One region of the Rossellomorea sp. GAMAL-10_SWC genome, then DNA from elsewhere that is predicted to be linked to it. Evidence: riboswitches for the same ligand, from Rfam matches in the RefSeq annotation. Region 1 holds a riboswitch; each other region holds the start of a gene.
The links. A riboswitch is a leader RNA that binds a small molecule or an ion and turns the genes downstream of it on or off. The one in region 1 is predicted to bind S-adenosylmethionine.
Positions count from the first base shown of each region.

Region 2: linked by a shared signal. The riboswitch ahead of V5E38_RS03330 (LLM class oxidoreductase) and the one ahead of V5E38_RS23800 (methionine ABC transporter ATP-binding protein) in region 1 are both predicted to bind S-adenosylmethionine.
Region 3: linked by a shared signal. The riboswitch ahead of V5E38_RS06665 (2,3-diketo-5-methylthiopentyl-1-phosphate enolase) and the one ahead of V5E38_RS23800 (methionine ABC transporter ATP-binding protein) in region 1 are both predicted to bind S-adenosylmethionine.

Region 1 is NZ_CP144911.1:4,929,537-4,937,308, reverse strand. It holds gene metQ (MetQ/NlpA family ABC transporter substrate-binding protein) at 431-1,252, opposite strand; gene V5E38_RS23805 (methionine ABC transporter permease) at 1,275-1,943, opposite strand; gene V5E38_RS23800 (methionine ABC transporter ATP-binding protein) at 1,945-2,952, opposite strand; SAM riboswitch class I at 3,093-3,205, opposite strand; gene V5E38_RS23795 (hypothetical protein) at 3,283-3,645, opposite strand; gene V5E38_RS23790 (thioredoxin family protein) at 3,849-4,172, opposite strand; gene V5E38_RS23785 (ribonuclease M5) at 4,188-4,538, opposite strand; gene gcvH (glycine cleavage system protein GcvH) at 4,755-5,138, opposite strand; gene V5E38_RS23775 (arsenate reductase family protein) at 5,185-5,541, opposite strand; gene V5E38_RS23770 (hypothetical protein) at 5,945-6,337, shown strand; gene V5E38_RS23765 (acyl-CoA dehydrogenase family protein) at 6,425-7,772, opposite strand, start outside.
Region 2 is NZ_CP144911.1:678,804-686,575, forward strand. It holds gene V5E38_RS03315 (spore germination protein) at 177-1,541, shown strand; gene V5E38_RS03320 (SLC5/6 family protein) at 1,542-2,633, shown strand; gene V5E38_RS03325 (Ger(x)C family spore germination protein) at 2,630-3,721, shown strand; SAM riboswitch class I at 3,874-3,980, shown strand; gene V5E38_RS03330 (LLM class oxidoreductase) at 4,142-5,191, shown strand; gene V5E38_RS03335 (ATP-grasp domain-containing protein) at 5,207-6,163, shown strand; gene V5E38_RS03340 (histidine phosphatase family protein) at 6,429-7,013, shown strand; gene V5E38_RS03345 (aldo/keto reductase) at 7,062-7,772, shown strand, end outside.
Region 3 is NZ_CP144911.1:1,379,605-1,387,376, forward strand. It holds gene V5E38_RS06635 (hypothetical protein) at 1-85, opposite strand, end outside; gene yjeM (glutamate/gamma-aminobutyrate family transporter YjeM) at 166-1,665, opposite strand; gene V5E38_RS06645 (DUF421 domain-containing protein) at 1,867-2,565, shown strand; gene V5E38_RS06650 (cupin domain-containing protein) at 2,615-3,127, opposite strand; gene V5E38_RS06655 (class II aldolase/adducin head domain-containing protein) at 3,144-3,770, opposite strand; gene V5E38_RS06660 (HAD family hydrolase) at 3,767-4,420, opposite strand; gene V5E38_RS06665 (2,3-diketo-5-methylthiopentyl-1-phosphate enolase) at 4,426-5,646, opposite strand; SAM riboswitch class I at 5,711-5,814, opposite strand; gene V5E38_RS06670 (pyridoxal phosphate-dependent aminotransferase) at 5,872-7,059, opposite strand; gene V5E38_RS06675 (carbon-nitrogen family hydrolase) at 7,203-7,772, shown strand, end outside.

The sequences.
Region 1 (7,772 bases):
AAAGGGCTGTTTCATAAAGTTAGATTCACTGACTTATGTACAACCCTTTTTTATTATTAAATTACAAGTACTTTGGAGTCGTAGGTATTTTCGTTCATTTGTTGTTTGTAATCGATCTTTTTAGAAATATTTAGCAGATTTTTATTCGATTCAGAAAGAAGTTTGCGTATTTGATAAACTTCCACATAATAGTCTCAACAATTGTACAATATTAAGGTCGTAATACCTTTTATAGGTAATTTTCTATTTTTTTTTGCGATTCCTTGGGATTTAATTGCAAATTCCCAAACTTTATTTGCGATTCTCTAAATTTAATTGCAGTTTTGCCAATTTTATTTGCGATTTTCAAAATTTATTTGCAGTTACTAGTTTTTCAAATAAAAAAGAGGGTTCCCATAAAATTACAACTGGGATACCCACTCTTTTCATATTATTGACTTACAGGTACTACTGCACCTTTATATTTTTTTATGATGAAATCTTGAATTTCTTTAGAGTGTAAAACTTTTACAAGTTCTTTGATTTCTTTTTTATCTTTGTCACCTTTACGAACAGCGATAATGTTTACATATGGAGATTCTTTACCTTCTAAAGCAATAGCATCCTTCATTGGGTTTAATCCAGCATCAATCGCGTAGTTTGTGTTAATTAACACTGCATCGCCTTCATTGTTTTGATAAACTTTTGGAAGCATTCCAGCGTCTACATCAGCTTGGAATTTTAAGTGTTTTGGATTCTCAGCAATGTCTTTAATTTGAGCAGTAGTTGGATCAATTCCAGCTTTAAGTTTAATTAAACCTACTTGTTGTAATAAGCTTAACATACGACCATGGTCAGCTACTGAGCTACTCATGATAATTTTAGCTCCATCTGGCAGCTCATCTAAGCTCTTATATTTTTTAGAGTAAACTCCGATCGGCTCGATGTGGATTCCACCAGCATTTTCAAATTTATAACCATTTTCTTTCATTTGAGCTTCTAAATATGGAATGTGTTGGAAATAGTTTGCATCTAATTCTTTTGAAGCAAGTGCTTTATTTGGTAATACATAATCTTGGAATTTAACAATTTTTAAGTTAATTCCTTCTTTTTTAAGGATTGGTTTAGCTTGTTCTAAAATAACTGCGTGAGGTACATTTGATGCACCAACCACTAATTCTTTATTTTTATCTTCTCCACCTTTATTACATGCTGCTAAAGATAATGCTAAAACACCTGCTCCTAAAATTCCTACGATTTTTTTGAATTTCATTGTTAGTTCCTCCCTTATATGATTAAGCTCGTTTATCTATTTTTGTTGTTACTAAATCACCAATAAATTGAAGAATGAATACGATTAATAAAATAATTACTGTCGCAACAAGCGTTACTTGGTTATTAGAACGTTGGTATCCTTCCATAAATGCTAAGTTACCAAGTCCACCACCACCTACTACACCAGCCATTGCAGTATAACCAACAATTGCGATTGTAGTAACAGTTAAGCCTGAAATAATTGCTGGTAATGCTTCTGGAATTAATACTTTTAGGATGATTGTAAAGGTACTAGCCCCCATTGCTCTTGCAGCTTCGATTACACCTTTATCAATTTCACGTAATCCGATTTCGACCATCCTTGCATAGAATGGTGCAGCACCAATAATTAATGCAGGTAATGCTGCTTTTGCTCCAAGCATAGAGCCAAGTATAAAGATCGTAAATGGAATTAATAAAATAATTAAAATGATAAACGGTATTGAACGAAAAATATTTACAAACGCTGCTAGGATTGTATTAAAAAATTTATTTTCAAGCAACTGGTCTTTACTAGTTAAAAATAAGAATAAACCTATAATTAGTCCAAAAATGAACGTTGCAAGCGCAGCTATTACTGTCATGAATAATGTTTCTTGAGTAGCTAAAAGCATTGCATCCCAATCAACATTCGGAAAAAGTTGTGTCATCTTATGCTACCTCCACTTCAACTTGTTTTGATTCTAAGTAAGCAATTGCTTCTTTGATGTTATTTATGTCTCCAACAAGTTGAATCTTCATTGTCCCATAAGAGCCTTCAGCAGTTTGAACAATTTTTCCTTGTAAAATGTTAATCTCAATATCAAAGTGCTTAACAACCTCAGAAATATGCGGCTGATCTGCTTGACCATTTTTAAAGGTTAGCTTGTAAGTATTATCCTTCCCATCACCTTCAGAAATTACTTTACTGTCTTCATCATTGCCTTTGATTTGTGTTACAAATTTCTTTGTAATTGCTTGTTTTGGACGAGTAAATACATCAACAACATGGCCTTCTTCTACTACATTTCCGTTTTCCATTACAGCTACTCGTTGGCATATCTTTTGTATAACATGCATTTCATGAGTAATTAGGATAATTGTAATACCAAGCTGTTTATTAATATTTGTCAGTAAAGCTAATATTGAATCTGTTGTCTCTGGATCCAATGCAGAAGTCGCTTCATCGCATAAAAGAACATCTGGGTTATTAGCAAGTGCTCTTGCAATTCCGACGCGTTGCTTTTGACCTCCACTAAGTTCAGAAGGATAAGCATTCTCTCTACCTTTAAGACCTACAAGTTTGATTAATTCTTTCGCACGATTAATGCTTTCTTTTTTTGGAACCTTAGCAATTTCAAGTGGGAAAAGTATATTTTCTAATACAGTTCTTGACCACAATAAATTGAAATGCTGAAAAATCATCCCTATTTTCTGTCTTGCTTTTCTTAACTGACTAGATGAACATTTCGAAATCGATTGACCATTTATAATGACTTCACCTGATGTAGGCGCCTCAAGCCCATTTAGCATACGTAATAGCGTACTTTTCCCTGCGCCGCTATATCCGATCATGCCAAAAATTTCACCTGCTTCAATCGTTAACGAAACATTTTGTACTGCGGTAACTGTGCCCTTTTTACCTTTGTATATTTTACTTACATTATTTATTTGAATCATACATTCGTTCTCCTTTCAAAACATTCTAACAACTCATCTTTCAATTTTTTGTAAGAAAGTACTTTTTTAGTCTCGTAATAATAAAAAAACCTTTCAACTCATATGAGCAGAAAGGTTTAACATACAAAAAGTATTCCTTTCTCTCATCTCTCAAAGCACATGCTTTGCAGGAATTAGCACCATTTCAATGACGATCTCATTGACGGTTGCTGGGTTTCACAGGGCACAGTCCCTCCACCTCTCTCGATAAGAGTAATCTTACGATCTATTAAGTTGTTTAACGTAATTTCTTTAACGTAAGTCCAATTCTACAAAGTTAGACACTAATTGTCAACAATTTTCTAAAAGTTTTTTTTCGTTTTCAACACTTGTATATTGAAAAATCGTTTCCATTAGTAGTAATAATCGATAGTTCCCTTCAAAAGAAGCATCTTTCAGTTTTAATAAAAGTCCTAATCTTTGCGAACCTGAATTTAAATATTCCCATCCATCTTTCGAAAAATTAACTCTAAGTTGCGGAATCGAACGATCAATTATCTCTATAAAAGGAGCCTTTTTACTTAACTTTATAAATAATTTTTCATTTAGACAGTTAAATTCTACAATTCTTTCTTCGATGGGCAAAATAATTTGTAAATATTCTTTTTTTATAAATAAGTTTCTAGCTTGTCCTATCCACTCCTTGATTTCCATAATAAACACCTCTTCTTGGATTCTTTAATCTTATTTTCTCATAGATAAGAGGTGTATTCTTTATATTTCGCTCGACATTTACTTTGATAAAAATCTATATTTTAATTTTATTTCTACAGCATTCAACTCATTTCCCGAGAAATATGTCTAATATCAGGAAATATTTTAAGCCAAATAAAAAGAGTGCAACATTCAGTATGCACTCATCGTTTAATATATAAATTATATTTTTTTAACAATTCATGTAAATATGGTACTGACTGGAAAGCGTAGATTTTTTGTTTCATTTCCCCATTTTCAAAAATAAGTAAACAAGGTACACTTTCAACCTTCCAGTTTTGAGCTTCTTCCACTATTTCATTAATATTCACCTTGCTTATAGGTAAATTTGGCAGAATCTCATTTACAATTTCTAGCATTTTAGAAGCTACTTGGCATGTACCACACATTGCGGTATAAATATAAATAACTGTCGTCTCTTTTGATTGAATTCTTTGCATTATTTCATTCTTTGTCCATTGCTGCATGATCTTTAATCCTCTTTAATTTGTACGTAAATAATCTGTAAATACTAAAATATCCGCCCCTAATAATACACTAGCTAAATGTTGACTCGGAGCTGTTGCCACTTCTCGATAACTTCTATCAATGTACAGATGCTCTGCCTGTGGAAATTCTCTTTTTAACAGTCTTCTAAGCTTTTCACCAGCCTCATCTGCATCTACTAACACATAAATTTCTCTTAAATCTAACATTTCAGCAAGCTCATCTAGCTTTGAAGTACCAACTGTACCATTCGTACAGATAATATCTACAGGCTCCTTTATAATCGTCTGTATTTTTCTCTTATCAGTAGTACCTTCGACAATGATAACTTTTCTTTGATCTTCAATATTCACTGGGCATCACCTAATGTATAGGACTCAAAAACTTTTGACTAAAAATCTTTTGTATATAGTATATTCGATTTCCCTTTTGTTGTTTCCTTTTTTTACCTAAATGAAAATGTCCCTTTAAATAATGTTTTATGTAAATAAGTTAAGCTTTATTACATTAATTATACACATAAAATAAAAAAGCGCCCAATTTGGACGCTTAATTTTAGATAATTAGTCTTGATTAATCATTTCTTCGTATTGACCAGCAGTCATTAACTCATCAAGTTGAGAAGCGTTTGTAGCTTCAACAACTACCATCCATGCTTTTTCGTATGGAGATTCGTTTACGAATTCAGGGTTTTCATCTAGATCAGAGTTTACTTCGATTACTTTACCACTGATTGGAGCATATAGTTCAGATACTGTTTTTACAGACTCAACGCTACCGAATGGCTCATTAATAGTAAGTTCATCGCCTACTTCTGGTAGCTCAACAAATACGATATCTCCAAGTTCTGATTGAGCAAAATGAGTAATACCGATATAGTATTTGTTACCTTCAACTTTTACCCACTCATGCTCTTCTGAATAACGTAGTTCATTTGGAATTGACATTGTGAAATCCTCCTCTGATTAATTACCTAAAATTTTATAGTTATTTTTATAACCAAACCTTTTCAAATACTTCCTCATTAAAACCAACTGTCGCCTGATCTCCATTAAAAAGTAGAGGTCTTTTGATTAACTTACCATCTGAGCTTAAAAGTTCTAATAGCTCGTCCTCAGTTTTTGTTGGAATAACATCCTTCAATCCAAGCTCACGATATTTAACGCCACTTGTATTAAATAATTTATTTATAGAAATTCCACTTGCTTTATAAAGATCAGCAAGTAACTCCTTTGAAGGTGGATTTAATGTAATATCAATTGCTTCAACCGGAATATTATGTTCTTTAAGCCAAGAAGCGGCTTTTCGACAAGTTCCACATTTTGGATATGTATAAAAAATGATACTCATTTTAGCAACTCCTCCCAAACTCTATTTTATCACAGGGAATATGCGAGTTAAAATAGTTCCGTTCGAAAATTCTGTAATAAATTGTCGCACAACAACATTATAACAACATTCACTCATTCAAACTAGTATAATGTTCGTGTTTATAGGTGTTTTCAAATCAAAAATCAGATTATTTTTTTGATATAAAGTTTTTTCTAAATTTTTTCTACTGAAGAATTAAGCTTTTCTCAGCATTTACTAGTATGGCACAATTTATGGAAAAAATATCCTTTAAACTTTTATAAATAATAAATGAAGATACAATTGTTCATTTTAAAGGAAGGCTGACCGGCCATTTGGTTCTAGCACTATCTTCACAATTGTATTTTAATTTCCTAAACTTTCTTTGTGTCAACTAGATTACTTGGATCAATGCCTTTCTTGGTATAAAGAGAGTGACTATTTTTATATTGCTTTACCACTAATCATAGAAGGGTATGTAAAGGTTGGACGATTAGAAGAAGCTAAAGAGCTATTAAATCATTCTCAACATCTATTTATTGATTTTCCTACTACCAAAGAACCGAGGAGGAAGATAGAACTGTATTTGTATTTGCATTTCCATTATGCCCAAGCCTTATATCAATGTGCACAAAATGAATTTGAAGAAGGGCTACAGGAACTACTATATGTAGTAAATAAAGCATATAAATTAGGTAATTTAAAACGCTTTAAACAATGTCTTCAAATTTTTTGGAAATACAAAAATCATACGACTAATGAAATAGAGAATAAATTTATGGAATTATTAGCCTAAAATGAGGTTTTAAAAGCCGTTTAATGTTTGCATGACAAATGTTAAATAAAAAAAACTGCCAATCAACAGATCGGCAGTTTTTTAATTTTATACAGTATAACGTTCTTCATCTAATACATTCGCTGCAATTTCACGCTTCTTCGCAATGACATTAATTGGCGTATGACGTGTAAACTTACGAAGTGCTGAAGTCATCATTCTTAATGTATCACCAGACTCAACAGCAACAAGTGTTTCCTTCGCATGTGCTTCGATTTCATTAAACGCTTCTTGGCAGAATACTTGAGTATAAAGTAATTTTTGGTTTGATTTTTCTAAGCCTACTTTATTAATTGCTTTTTCAGTACGTAGAACTGTCGATTCCATTGCATAAATATTACTTACGATATCTGCAATATTTACTAGAATTTCTTGTTCATTACTTAATGCTTTACCGAATTTTTGAACTGCTAAACCAGCAATCATGATCGCAATTTTCTTTGCATTACGTACTAAATATTTTTCTTGCTCTAAAGGAGCGTCTCCAACTTCTTCAGGCATTAACATCATTAACTCTTCTTGAATTTGTTGAGCTTGTTGAAGTAATGGAAGCTCTCCGCTCATTGCTTTTCGAAGGTAAGTGCTTGGTACAATTAAACGATTAATTTCGTTTGTTCCTTCAAAAATTCGGTTAATACGAGAATCACGGTAAATACGCTCAATTTCATATTCAGCCATGAAGCCATAACCACCGTGGATTTGTACTCCTTCGTCAGCTACATAGTCTAATACTTCTGAACAGAAGAATTTATTTAATGAACATTCAATTGCATACTCTGCTACAGCAGCTGCTACTGCTTTTGGATCTTTTGCTTGCTCTTCAGTTAATTGACTAAAGCGATCCTCAAAAAGTCCTACAGTACGATATGCTGAACTTTCACTTGCATAAATTTTTGTAGCCATATTTGCTAATTTTTCTTGAATTAAACTAAATTTTGCAATTGGTGTTTTGAATTGTTGGCGTTGGTTAGCATACGTTGCAGATAATTCTAAAGCACGTTTTGATCCACCAACTGTACCTACAGCTAATTTATAACGACCAATATTTAAAATATTAAATGCAATAACATGACCTTTTCCAATTTCACCTAAAAGGTTTTCTACAGGAACTTTTACATCTTCTAATATTAATGTACGAGTTGAAGATGATTTAATCCCCATTTTCTTTTCTTCTGGACCAGTCGAAACACCTTCATAATCTCTCTCAACGATAAATGCTGAGAAGTGCTCCCCATCAATTTTTGCATATACAACAAATACATCTGCAAATGCAGAGTTTGTAATCCATTGTTTCTCACCATTTAAAATGTAGTGAGTTCCTTCAGCATTTAATTTAGCAACAGTTTTTGCTCCTAATGCATCTGACCCTGAACCTGGCTCCGTTAATGCATAAGCT
Region 2 (7,772 bases), 750 kb from region 1:
GAGAATCCGAAATCAACTAATTCATTCTGATAAAGGCTTCATTTGTCAAAATGCAACTTTATATCTAATTAAAATGTTAATAGAAAAGGGAAAAACAGGAATTTGAAAAGAATGGATAGACATTAAGTTGACATACTAAAAAAATATGAAAAGAAATAAAAGGAGGGAAGCATAAGATGAGAAGTCAACTTGCAGTAATAAATGCGCTTAAACAAGAATTTGAGGCATCAAAAGATTTAGTTGTCCATTCTTTTGAATATTACGAACAGCAAATCTGTTTAATTTATCTTCAAGATTTATGTGACGCAGATAAAATTAAAACTGATATCATCCAACCACTTATGCTTTGTGATAAAGAAAGTAAATTTCTGTTACACTTACTCTCCCTATCTAATTGTGAGTCGATTCAAAACAAAAGGTATTTAGGTGAATATATTATTTCTGGTAACGTATTAATTTTCATCTCGAATGGGATTTATTCTTTTAATGCAATTCGTACTATGAATACTCAATCAGAAGAAGCTTCAGTAGAAACATCAGTTCAAGGGCCACAAAAAGCTTTTTCACATGACCTCAGTACAAATATAGCGATAATTCGTAAAAGATATCCTTCCAATAAATTAAGCATTGAGTATCAAACAGTTGGAACAATCACAAAAACAAATATAGCAATACTTTATGATTCTAATTATGCAGATAAAAAGGTAATTGATGAATTAAAAAGTCGTCTTAAGAGGGTAAAGGTGGATGTAATACAAGCAGTTGGTCAATTAGAAAGTAAACTTTCTGATAAAAAGATTCATTTATTTCCTACAATGATGATAACAGAAAGACCTGATCGAACTGTTTTAAATCTTGCCCAAGGAAAGGTTGCTATTGTTATGGATGGAACGCCATTTACTTTGAGTACCCCTACTGTATTTTTTGATTTTATATCTTCAATGGATGACTTATATCATTCATTCTGGATAAAAAAACTTTTGCAATCAATAAGATATATTGCCCTTTTTATAACATTGGTGTTACCTGCTTTTTATATTGCAATTACTTCGTATAACCCGGAAATATTAAGGTCACAACTTACTTTGACGATTGCAGGTAGTAGGGCAGGAGTTCCTTATCCATCAATTTTTGAAGTGCTATTTATGATGTTAGCTGTTGAAATGTTAGTGGAAGCTAGTATTAGACTACCAAGAGTAATTGGTCCAACAGCTACGACTGTCGGTGGACTTATCCTTGGACAAGCCGCACAGCAAGCACAACTTGTAAGTTCCATCATGATTATTATTACAGCATTTGTTGCCATTTCTAATTTTACGATCCCAATCAGTTCAATGAGTTTCTCAATTCGATGTATTAGATACCCACTGATTATATTAGCAACTCTATTTGGAATGGTTGGATTAGTCGGAGGTATGCTTCTACTTATCTGTTATTTAGCTAATAAGCGAAGCTTTGGGACTCCTTTTTTAGCGATTGAATGGGGATCTTCCGATAAAGTTGAAACGATAAGTGAGAACCCAAAGGAGGGGCAAAGCTAGTTGACTCGTCACTTTTACAATACTGTACTGTTAACAATGATGTTGAACATTATTATCAATGTACCAATGGTTTTAATTGGCGAACGATTTAATGGGTCTCTTATATCTATGGTGTTAAGTATTTTAATTGGCGGAATTTTTATTTATTTGTTTACGATCGGAATAAGTAAATTTCCTAATAAAGGATTGCCTGAAATTTTTACCAATCGGCTACCCTCATTTATTAAAAACACTTACTTAGCATTTTTAGGCATTATGTGGTTGGCTGCAGGAGCATTTGTTTTAATTTCATTTACTTATATAACTGTACTGTACTTAACTCCTGAGTTAAATATGAAATACGTTTTAGCTTTTTTTCTAGTTATTGTTATATTTGGAGCAAATACTCATACAAAATCAATACTAAACGTTATTGAAATAATGGTTCTTGTTGCTACTCCAATTGTTTTTTTTATCGTTTATAAAGCTATGTCAAGCAAATATTTTTATTTCGTCCATATTAAAAGAATTCTCCACTACTTTTGGCAAATGCCTAGTTATAGCTCTATTACTGCTGCTACTTATTTTTTCACAGGGTATATAAATTTAGCAATCCTCAATCGTTATCTTGATACTAAAAAGGTTGTAAAATTTCTTTGGGTTTTGCCTTTAATCGGATTAGTGGTAATTAGTTTTACATTTTTCGTCCCAATTGCTTTTTTAGGTGTAAAAGGAGTCAATGAAGTAGTGTTTCCTTGGATCTTTATAACTGATTCTCTAAGAATGGAATATGGGTTTATCGAAAGAGTGCTATATTTGATGCTTTATATATTCCTTTTATTGTCATTTCTATTTGGCATATTAACATGGCATGTTGGTTTAAAACTATTTGAAGGAATGTTTTTTAATTATAATTTGAAACCTGCTAAAAAAAGGAAATATTATGGGTTTATGATCTTACTATTTTTTGGAGTCGTTACGATGATACTGCAGATGATTATGAACGAAAGAGAATTATTTGATCTGATTAAAATATGGCAAAATATCCGTTTTCCAGCTGAAGTTATATTAGTATTTTTGATTTTTTTCTTATCTCGGAGGCAAAGAGCATGAAACGTATTTTAACGTTGTTGTTAATTATGGAATTAAGTTTTATGTCTGGTTGCCAATTACTTGATGTTGATAAACGTTTTTTTGTCGTAGGGATAGGAATCGACCAAACAGATGAAAATGGGGTCTACCTTGTGTCAGTGAAATTAGCAATCCCTTCAGCACAGGTTGGAGCAGGTAAGTCAGATTTTCAAATTATCTCTCAAAAATCAACTTCAGTTTCTGAGGCAATTAGAATAATCCAATCTTTAGTAGATAAAAAATTAGATTTTGCTCATTGTAGGGTAATCCTTATCGATAAAGAGCTACTAGTTGAAAACCAAATAGATTTGATGAAGTGGTTTATTAAACGGCCAGATATTCAAGGCGTTGCTTATGTAGCTGTAGGAGAACCTTCTGCAAAAGAAACTTTATCATGGAAGGTCAAATCAGAGAGATTAGCGGGTAACGCTGTTGTGTTAGCTTTTAATGAAGAATCAAATAGGTCACCATACGTTATGGCAGAGATACTTAATGATTATTATATGCGATTGAAGGAAAACGGTATAGATCCATATTTACCTATTATTGAACCGTTCGATAGTTCCTTTAAAATTAATACTTCCGCCGTTTTTAAAGGAACAAAATTTAAAGCAGTATTAAATCGCGATGAAACAAGATTACTTAATGAGCTATTAAATCCAAAAAAAACAACATTAATTAATGTTGGAAAAGGAAAAAATCAATTTTATGTAAGTGCTGGAAATACGAAATCTGACATGAAAATCGTTGTCCCTAAAAGTAAAAAGCCATATGTAGACGTTCATATAAAGGTAAAAGGATTTATTGAAGAATCTAAAAAATCATTACATCAAAATAGAGAATTGAAAGAGTATGAGAAAAAAGCATCAATCATTTTGAGCTCAAGAACAAAAAAATTTCTAGTACGTCTACAGGAATTAAATGTTGATCCACTTGGACTTGGCTTAAACTATCAAGCAAAATACGGAGTGACAAAAAAAGAAATATATAAGTGGGAAGAAATTTATCCGAAACTTGAATTTCGAGTAAAATCAGAAGTGAAACTAAAGGGAACTGGTACTATGTATTAAATTCGATTTAATGTCAATTAAATAATTATAAAACTTTATTTTTTCTAATAAATACAACGATCAAAGCGCTATCTTAATAAAATGTTTGAATTCCCTTATTGACAATGTGTTTACTAGGATTTATGATTCAGTTAAAGAAATTACATAATTCAAACTTATCGAGAGTGACCGAGGGATCAGGCCCTATGACGTCCGGCAACCTCCTTATTTAGGAACGGTGCCACTTCCTGCAGAATGAAATCATTCTGATAGATAAGTCGAAAACAATTGTTTCCGATGCCTCTTTCTGAATGAAAGAGGCTTTTTTCTTTTTTTATTTATTTCGCGGAAGGTTAAACAAAAACTGAATTCCACTATATATAAATCCAACTTAACCAATGCGAAAACTAGACAATTTTGAGGATGAAGGAGAGAATAGAAATGAAATATGGTTTTTGGTTACCGATTTTTGGAGGATGGTTACGTAATGTGGATGACGAAAGCATGCCATCAACATTTGAATATGCTAAAGCGGTCATTCAATCAGCTGAAAGATGGGGATATTCGACTACTTTAATTGCTGAATTATATTTAAACGATATTAAAGGTCCAGAGCATGATTCACTTGAAGCTTGGTCAACAGCAGCAGCACTTGCTGCAGTAACGGAAAAAATCGAAATTATGACTGCGATTCGTCCAGGTTTTCATAATCCTGCAGTAACAGCAAAAATGGCTGCTAATATCGATCAAATCAGTAACGGTCGTTTTACGCTAAACGTCGTTTCTGCATGGTGGGCAGAAGAGGCTCGTCAATATGGCGGTATTTTTACAGAACATGATGAGCGTTATGCTCGTACAGAGGAGTTTATTGATGTCCTAAAAGGCTTATGGACAGAAGAAACGTTCAATTATTCAGGGAAATTTTACGACTTAAAGGATACGAAACTTGCTCCAAAACCTGTCCAAAGACCAAACCCGATTCTTTATGCAGGTGGTGAAAGTGAAAAAGGTAAGCAAACAATCGTTGAAAAATGTGACGCATATGTGATGCACGGTGGAACAATTGAAGAAATTAATCAGAAAGTAACAGATATGAAAGTACGCCGTGAACAAACTGGTAATGCACCTTTAAGTTCTTTCGGTATGGCTGCTTATGTTATTTGTAGAGATACAGAAGAAGAGGCTTTGGCTGAGCTAGAAAAAATTACAACAGTGAAAGATTCAAGCGGATATGCTGGTTTTAAAGACTTCACGACAAAATCACAATTAGAGCAACAAATACAATTACAAGATTACTCAGTTTCTAATCGTGGTCTTAGACCAAAACTAGTAGGAACACCAGAGCAAATTGCAGACCGAATTTTACAATTTGAAGAAGCTGGCTTAGACTTATTATTATTACAATTTTCACCTCAACTAGAGGAAATGGAACGCTTTTCAAAGCAAGTTATGCCATTAGTAGAACAAAAACGTAGTTTAATAAAAAGCTAGAAAGGGGATTTAAAGATGAGCAAAGTATACGTAATTCATGAAAATAGTGAGTGGACTGTGCATTTAACAAAAAGATTAGAGGAGCTTGGAGTTCCTTATGAGGAATGGCATCTAGACGAAGGTACGGTAGATTTATCAACTGAACCACCAGAAGGGATCTTTTATAGCAGAATGAGTGCTTCTTCTCATACACGTGATCATCGTTTCGCAGCGGAATTTACTGGGCAAGTATTAGCTTGGCTTGAAGCACATGGTCGTACGGTGTTAAATGGCACGAATGCCTTGAAGCTAGAAGTTAGTAAGGTTTTACAATATTTAGAGTTAAACAAATATGGTGTTAAAACGCCAAAAACGATTGCAGCTGTTGGTAAAGAAAACATTCTTAAAGCAGCTAATAGCTTTGAAGGACAGTCATTTATTACGAAGCATAATCGCGCTGGTAAAGGGCTAGGCGTCCAGTTATTCCATAGTGTTGATGCTTTAAAAGCTTATGTCGATGGACCGACTTTTGAAGAACCGGTCGATGGTATTACACTGATTCAAGAATACATCAAATCACCTGAAAGCTACATCACTCGTTGCGAGTTTGTTGGCGGAAACTTTGTTTATGCTGTTAAAGTAGATACTTCGGAAGGGTTTGAACTATGCCCAGCGGATGCATGCCAAATTGGTGATTTATTCTGCCCAGTAGGTGAAGAAGTCGAAGAGAAACCTAAGTTCGAAATTGTTGAAGGTTTTGACGACGAAATTTTAGAGAAATATAAAGAAGTTCTAGTTAAAAATAGTATTCAAGTTGCCGGAATCGAATTTATCCGAAATGCTGAAGGTGAAATTTATACTTACGATATCAATACAAACACAAACTATAATTCTGATGCCGAAGCAAAATCTGGAAAGTACGGAATGCTTGAAGTAGCTTTATTCTTAAAGAAGACTTTGGAAGAAAAATATAGTACAACAACAGCGTCTTAATTTGCAATTATTGCTTTGAAATTGAAAAGGTTCAAACCGAAGTATAACAAGGGTTTGGGCCTTTTTGTGTTCGTTTTTTTTTGTTTTTCTATTTTTTTTCAAATCTTTTACTTGAAATTAAGAGTAATAGGCAATCATTTAAGAGGAATATGCTAACGATTAAAAATATAATATTGATAATATTAGATTGTAAGTTAATCTCTAATTTTGAAACAAAATCTGTTACCCGAAACTTATTTTTTTAGATTAGAAAAGGGGGATACGAATGAAAAAGACTTTGTATCTAATGAGACATGGACAAACACTATTTAATAGTAGAAGGAAAATTCAAGGCTCGTGTGATTCTCCACTTACAGAATTAGGAATTAAACAGGCAGAGGCTGCTGCAAAGTACTTTAAAGAACAAAATATTATTTTCGATCATGCCTATTGTTCTACATCAGAAAGAGCGAGCGATACGCTGGAGATTGTGACGGAATTGCCATATACAAGATTAAAAGGCTTAAAAGAATGGAATTTCGGAACGTTCGAAGGTGAGAGTGAAGATTTAAATCCACCGTTACCGTATGGCGACTTTTTTGTTAAGTTTGGTGGAGAAGATCAAAAAGAATTGCAACAAAGAATGGCTACTACATGTCAAAAAATAATGGAAGAAGATAATGAAGTGGTATTAGCTGTTTCTCATGGAGCAGCATTGCGAAATTTTATGAGGCATTGGGAACATAAAAGCTCTATTACGCAGCAAGATCGAATTGGAAATTGTTGCATCCTAAAATTTGAGTATGAGAACAGGGAATTTAAATTAGTAGAGATTATCAATCATAATTTTAGTGATGTAGTCCAAGTATAGTTATTTTAGATTAATAGATTACATATTTCTGAAAGTGAGAATATAAAAATGGAATACACAAAACTTGGAAATACAGGATTAGAAATATCTAGACTTTGCCTTGGTTGTATGGGATTTGGAGACGCTAAACGTTGGATCCATCCATGGGTAATCGATGAGGAGAGTAGCCGTACAATCATTAAAAAGGCACTAGACTTAGGTATCAACTTTTTTGATACGGCGAATGTCTATTCAGATGGTACTAGTGAAGAATTTGTTGGAAGAGCTTTAAAAGATTATGCCAATCGGGATGAAATAGTACTTGCTACGAAGGTATATTTCCCTATGCACAAAGGTCCTAACGGTTCAGGACTTTCCAGAAAGCATATTATGAGTGAAATTGATAAAAGTCTTAAACGCCTCGGAACAGATTATGTGGATTTATATCAAATCCATCGTTGGGATTATAACACACCAATCGAAGAAACAATGGAGGCACTTCATGATTTAGTGAAGGCTGGTAAGGTAAGATATATCGGTGCTTCCGCTATGTATGCATGGCAGTTTCTGAAGTCTCTACATGTTGCAGAGAAAAATGGATGGACCAAATTTGTCTCGATGCAAAACCATCTGAACCTCATATACCGTGAAGAGGAAAGGGAGATGCTGCCACTTTGTAAGGAAGAAAAAATCGGCGTCATTCCATATAGTCCACTTGCATCAGGAAGATTGACACGTGATTGGTCAAATACGACGCTAAGATCTGAAACTGATGAAATT
Region 3 (7,772 bases), 1.4 Mb from region 1:
AACCTTCTGAATTAACTGCAGCTGGTGTAGGTTGCCCTTTATTTTTGTTCTTCTTTTTTACATGTGGATTTTGATTGTGACCCATGAATATCACCTCCAAATTTAGTATGTGCTATATTTCCGACTTACTTTCGGAATTGTTATTAACAATAAGTGGGAAGATTGCTAAGCAATTTTCTTCTCTTTTTGGGTATGTTTTCTTGAACGGTTAAGAATGAGTAAAGCTAATATTGAAAAGAAGATTGGACCTGCAATCATCCAGATTGTTGAGTTGTAATCACCTTCAATAGCCGGTTGAATGATTGTAAAAAAGTTTGCAAATCCAACTACTAATATAACGAGAATGCTTGCAAATAAAGCAGATGAATTTGATTTTAATATTTGGAATGGTTTATCGATTTGATCATTCCTTTTAAACATGGGATACGCAATTCCTAAAAATATATAAGGTAATGTCATTGAAACATTCGTCATTAAAGTTATTTTATTAAAAAATGCAGATGCTCCTTGACCGCCAAAGGAAGTTAGGACAATAATGATGGATACAATTGCAAATTGTACCCACATTGCATTGACAGGCATACCTTTTTCATTTGTGTCTGAAAATTTTGTCGGCCATAAGTATTTTGGTGTGCCTTTGATGATTGTTTTTAATGGTGCATAAATTAATGTGAAAAATGCTCCGGTATATGCAAGGAACATTGATAAACCAGTAATTCTTGCAAACCAAATGCCAATTAGATCGGCAGTATGTGTTGATAAATTAAAAGCTTTTCCAAGTTCTAATCCTAAATTATACATAAGGACATATGTTATGTTCCCTAAGTTCGTTGTACTAGCACTTAAATCATTTGACCAGTTAATAAAAATACCTACTAAAAAAATACCTAACGAATATCCTACTGAGATAATAATTGCTGAAATTGTAATCCCTTTTGGAAAATTACGTTCAGCGTTTTCCGTTTGATCAACTAATCCGCCGATTGCTTCTAAACCGCCATATGCAAAGATTGCAAATACAACAAATGATAAGATTGCGAGAGTAGATAGATAATTTGGATTAGGTGAGTGAGCAAATGCTGATGAAAAGCTTTTAATTGGTTGAGCAAATTTTCCTCCATTGAATAGAAAAATAAGGATACTTGTGATTAGCAATACTATATTTAATGAGAAAACTGTGACTCCACCAATTGTTGTAACCTTACTAATACTCTCAATCCCTTTTGAAGCAAAATAGGTCACAACTAACATCCAAAGTAATGCTAATAAGCCAATTGATTGAGTAGATGAAAGTCCAAATAATGAAAGGGATTGCGTTTTGTCTCTACCAAAAATAAAGGTTGATAGGGGAATCCAAACCTTAGAAGAGACACTAACCATATAAATTACATAGGAAGAGAACCACATAAAGGTTCCAATAAAAGCGAATCTAGGACCAACTGAATCTGCCATCCATGTATAAATTCCACCTTCTGAATCCTTATAGGCAGCTCCGAACTCAGCCATCATAAAGGCAAAAGGAATAAAAAACGTAATAGCTGAGAGTAAATACCATGGAATTGCACTATATCCCATTAAATAGAAAGCTGTAGGTATATTTCCAAAACCATATACAGTTGTAAATACCATTAATATTAAGCCAACGAGTGAAAGTTTTTTACTCAAGATCTCACCTCAGATAATTAGTCGATTATAAATGAATAGTATTATTTTCTTCAATAATCGGTAATTTATGAGGGTATAACAACCAATCAGGTTTACTAATTTTTTAGAAATAATAAAGAATAGTTTCGTTCTATTTTTCAAACGCTAAGTTGATTGATAAATTCTTAAAATAGTTGGTTTGAAAGAGAAAGGATGAACTAAATGAGCTTTAATGAAGTAGTATTAAGAGTTATATGCTCATTTTTTGTTTTATTTATTTTAACGAGATTAATGGGGAAGAAGGAGATTAGTCAATTAGATGTTTTTACATTTATAACAGCTATTACAATAGGGAATATAGCAGCATCAATTACGACATCTAAAACATTAACTATTGAAGATGGGATTATTGGATTAGTTGGCTGGGCAGTTTTGACGATTATCATGGGGTATTTAAGTTTAAAATCTAAAACTGTACGTCGGGTAATTCTTGGGGAACCAATAATTTTAATTAGACAAGGAAAAATAATGGAAAATGCATTAAAAAAAGCTAGATTAGATTCAGAGCAATTTCAAGGAATGCTTCGTAATGAGAATATTTATTCGTTGAAAGATGTAGAGTACGCTATATTTGAAATCGATGGCAGTTTATCTATTATGAAGACAAATGATGTTAAAACGAAAAAAAATAAAACATGGAAAAAAACTTTATTATTTCCGACTTCAACAGCAGTCGTATCTGACGGGGAAGTAAATGAAGATGCATTATCAAATTTAAACTTGGATAAAAAATGGTTAATGGCTCAACTTGAAAGGGTAGGTATTAAATCAATTTCAGATGTGTTTTTTGTTGAAGTACAAACCGACGGGTCGTTATATATCGATTACCGAGAAGATCATTTCAATGAAGAGGAAAATTAATTGACTCACATCCTAAAAGTGGATATGAGTCAATTTAGTTTTTATCAAATTATTCGTAAATCGGCACCCAGCCTTCAGTAGTAACAAACAATCGAACAGCAACTACTTTACGATCCTCTGCTAATGTGAAGTAGTGGCGTACATTTGGTGGTACAGAAATTAAATCTCCAGGATTCAAATTAACATGGAAAAATCCTTCATTTCCTTCGATAATAAACGTACCGTGACCGCTAACTATGAAGCGAACTTCGTCATCTGTATGATGATGCTCGCGGTTGAAGTTTTTAAGTAAATCATTAAGATTTGGAGTTGCTTCTGAAAGAGTAATAATATCACTTGCTAAATAGCCACGTCTTGATGAAATACTGTCGATTTCAGCTTTAAAAGTTTCAAGAATTGCTGCTTTTTCATCATCTGATAAAATAAATTTTTCTTGTAGCGAACTATGTAATTGTTCGATATTCCAATTTTCGTAAATTACACCTTGTTCTTCTAAATATGCTTTTACCTCAACATCACTTGTAATATGATAATCTTTTTTTTCTACCCAAATTGTTGCCATTCTTCATTCCTCCAAATTAGTTCTTTATAAATGTATTTTTTTGTATACCTTGTAAAGCGTATTGGAATAGAAACTCATAAGCTTCTAAATGTTTTTTTGCTTCAAATGCTGATTCTGCCCATACTGTTATACCATGATTGTGAATTAATACAGCACCATGATCATTTTTAATATGTGGAAGAAATTCATTTGCAAGAGTGGGGATATGCGCATGATTTTTTATAATTGGAATTGTAATTTCTGCATCTTCTTCCCAAAGTCCCAATGCTTTAATAATTTCAATACCAGAAAAAGATATCTCATCTTGATATGGGAAATCCTTTGTTATAAAGTTATTTGCTAAAGTGTGTACATGAAGAACGCATTTCGCATTTGTGTGTTGATAAATTAGACGATGCAAAATGGCTTCAGCTGATGGTTTTTTTGATTCATCCCAAACAGATTGGTCAAATTCATTAACGAGTAAAAAATCGTCATAAGTATGTTTAGTTTTATCTTTACCACTAGTTGTAACTAAAAAGTTCAAAGGCTCCTCATTTACTTTAATTGATAAATTTCCGCTAGTTCCTAAAAACCAATCTCGATCAGCAAGTACTTTTTTTACTTCGCGAATTTCATCATAATGTTTGAAAAAGTCCTTCATACTAGCACCTCCTTCTCTAATGAAGCTCGAATATCATAGAAATTTTCAAAAGGAATGAAAGGTAAAGATAATTCTTCACATTTATCTTTTAAGAAATCTCGAGCAAAAATTAAATTAGCTTCTTTTGCAATTTGTAAGTCAGTAATTGAATCACCAATGACAATGATAAAATCATTTGCTTCACTAAATTTTCTTTTAACAGATGGTTTACACATTCCACAATCATTCGTACAGTTTTCATCACAAGAATGATCCCAATGAATTTTTACAGTTTGGCCTGTAAAGTCAGTACGATTACATAAAATATCAGAAGATGGAAGGTAATCAGCTAATATTGGATGAACGAAAAAATCTAATCCGCCACTTACAACTTTTAACTCATATTGTTGTACGCTTACAAATTGTATAAAATCGCTAAAACCATCTCGAATGACAGTACGATTGATTACATAATCGGTCATTTCTTGTTTTTTCGTTGAAGGAATCGTAGCAAACATTTTCTCTACACCTTCTCGAATCGATATATTGCCATTTAATACTTCACTAGTTAATCCACTTACTGAAGGTGGAGCAAATTCTTTAATTAAATTAACGATATTGTCTCCCTCTGTAATTGTTCCATCAAAATCACAAAAAATCTTTATTGCCATTGTTGTTACCCCCAAAGTTGTAATGCTTTTTGTAGTGATGTATTTGGAAGTGCGTAGTCTTTTAGGTCAACTCCAGATAATGTTGCTGAAATTGCTTCTCTAAATGCATTACCTCCACCAATTGGTCCATCCGGATGACCATGAACACCTCCGCCAGCGTTGATGACTTGCTCAATTCCAAAATCTTGAATTAATTGAGGCACAAGTGCTGGGTGAATTCCTGCAGAAGGTACCGGGAATGTCTCTTTTAATCCATTTGATACTGTTAAATTTTCAGCAATTTTTAAAGCTGTCTCTTTTTCTAATGCAACTGATCCATATGGTGAAGGGAAAAGACTAAAATCTGCACCAGCAATTCGTAAAAGTTTACCAAGTAATAATCCTGCGTCAATACCATAAATTGGAGAGGAACTAAACGCACCCGATACAGCAGGATGAGCCATAATTGGAATATTAATTGATGGATCTTCTGCCAAACCTTGCAGTACATCAATTCCATACGAGAACACATTTAATAAAAATACATCAGCACCAGCTTCGGCAGCACGTAATGCTTTTTCTTTTAATTCATATGTACGGCCAGTTAAATTCACCGCGTATAATGTTTTGTGTCCTGTTTTTTCATAAACTTGGTTCAAAATATTTTTTCCGTGAGTGACGCGATCCGTAATAGATGTAATTGTGTCAAAAAGGATCTCGTCATCTTTTATTAAATCTACGCCACCTAAAGCTTGCTTTTTTAATTCCTCTGAAATGTATTGAATATCTCTGCCGATAATTGATTTAAAAATGCTCATTAATAAAGGTCGATCATATACATCCAATTTCTCTCGAATACCTTTAATACCAAATTTTGGACCCGGAAAAAGAGCTAAAATGTCATCCGTAAAATTTAAATCAATTAGTTTAATTTCACCATCAAGGGATAGCTTACCGAAAACGGTTGTTAAAATTGCTGGTAGATCAGCTGAAAAATTTAAGCTAGGATAATAGATTTCAATAATCCCTTTTGTCGGTTTATAGCCTAGAAAGTTAACGACATTTTCTTCGCATTCTATTTCACGTACTGAAAGAACTTTGCCTTTATGCTTTTGTAATTGAATTTGATCATTTTGAGGTAAATTCGTCCATGAACCAACCGTTAAACCTAGCGCGATTGACTCTGCCTTTTTTTCTAAATGATGATTTTTATCATAAACTTGGTAAGTTGCTATTACTCCACTCATTTCAAAACCTCCAAAAAGTTTTAGTCAAACAAAAAACCTCTCCACTAAGGAGAGGTTTACCTACACCTTATCTGCCAGCAAATGCTGCGAGAATTAGCACCGTACTAGTTAACTAGCCGGTTGCCGGGTTTCATCGGGCTCGGTCCCTCCACCTACTCTGAATAAAGTAATATTTAATTTTGAATTCTTAATCTAATCGAATTATTTCATGAACAATCACAATTGTCAAACATTAAATTTTGAAAATATTTCAATCTCTTTTAATCTAGCAACTGCTTCCTTCAATCGATCAATATCTGATAGTAGGCCGACTCTTACATACCCTTCTCCATATTCTCCAAATCCATTTCCGGGAGCGACTGCAATATGAGCCTTTTCAAGTAAAAGATCAGCAAATTCCTGTGATGTAAAACCTGATGGGATTTTTAACCATGCAAAAAACGAACCTGCAGGTGCAGTTACTTCCCATCCAATTTCGTGACAGCCACTAATAAATACATTTCTACGCTCTTCATAAAGTGCTAATAGTTGTTTTACACTTTCTTGAGATTCAGTTAGCGCAGCAGCTGCAGCTTTTTGAACAGCAGGGAAGATGCTAACATAAAGATGATCCTGTAATAGATTAATTGCTGAAATAACCTCTTTATTTCCAACTGCAAAACCAATTCTCCAACCAGCCATATTATAAGTTTTAGAAAGGGTATAAATTTCAATCCCGCATTCCTTTGCTCCTGGAGTTTGAAGATAACTTAAAGGTTTTTTGCCGTCAAAACCAAATGCGCCGTAAGCAAAATCATGACAAACGGTAATCTGATTATTTTTTGCAAGCGCAACTGTTTCTTTAAAAAATTCTTCAGTTGCTATAGCACCTGTGGGATTATTTGGATAATTGATAAATAATATTTTACTAGCACCCAAAACATCTTGAGGAATTAATTTATAATCTGGTAAAAATTGATTTTCTTCAAGTAATGGAAGCATGTATGGAACTGTTTTTGAAAGAGATATACCAGACAAATAGTCTGGATAGCCTGGGTCTGGAACTAAAATTGTATCTCCTTCGTCACATAAACAAAGTGGTAGCTCTACTAATCCAGCTTTTCCACCGAATAATATGGCTACTTCTTCCTCTGGGTCTAAATCAACATCATACTCTCGTTTATAAAATTCTACAACAGCATTTTTTAAAGAGCTCATTCCTCTAAACGGAGAATAACGATGAGTTAAAGGGTTTTCAACAGACTTTTGTAGTGCTTTTATAATATGGTCGGGTGTAGGTCGATCGGGATTTCCTTGTCCAAGATTAATGACATCATGACCATTATTAATTGACTGATTCACTTTTTGGACTAGTGAAGCAAAAAATTGTTTTGGTAAATTGTTTAATAGTTTACTATGATTCAAGTTAATCACTCCAAAAATATAATAAAATTAATTTGAATAGATCGTTTCTTAATCGAATGATTTTCATGAACGACTGTTGCAATAACTTTCACCATCATATATGCTCGATTTAAAAATGTCTATAAAATTTAGAATAGGGTGAATAAATTGTGATTAAAATTGCGTGTATTCAATCTGACGTTATTTTAGGTGAATCAAAGACTAATTTAGAGAAAATGAAAACTCAAATAAACGAAGCTGTTAAAGAAAATATTCGTGTAATTGTACTACCTGAGCTATGGACAACAGGCTATTGTCTGGAAGAAATTGGTTTGCACACAGGTGAACAAGAAGTGATTATTTCTGAACTTCAGTCCATCGCAAAATCAAATAATGTAATATTGATTGCTGGTTCGTTCCCAATTGCAAGAGAAAATGGTGTTACGAATACATTAATTGTTATTAGCAGTACTGGTGAATTAGTAAAAACTTATGATAAAGTTCATTTGTTCCAGTTAATGAACGAGCATCACTATCTTCAATCAGGGGAAACAGATGGACTTTTTGAAATCGATGGATTAACAGCTGCAGGATTTGTTTGCTATGATTTGCGTTTTCCTGAATGGATTGGAGCACATTCTCAAAAGGGTGCAAAAGTTTTATTTTTTGTTGCCGAATGGCCAATTCAAAGAATGAATCATTGGGAAATCTTATTAAAAGCAAGAGCAATCGAAAATCAGTGT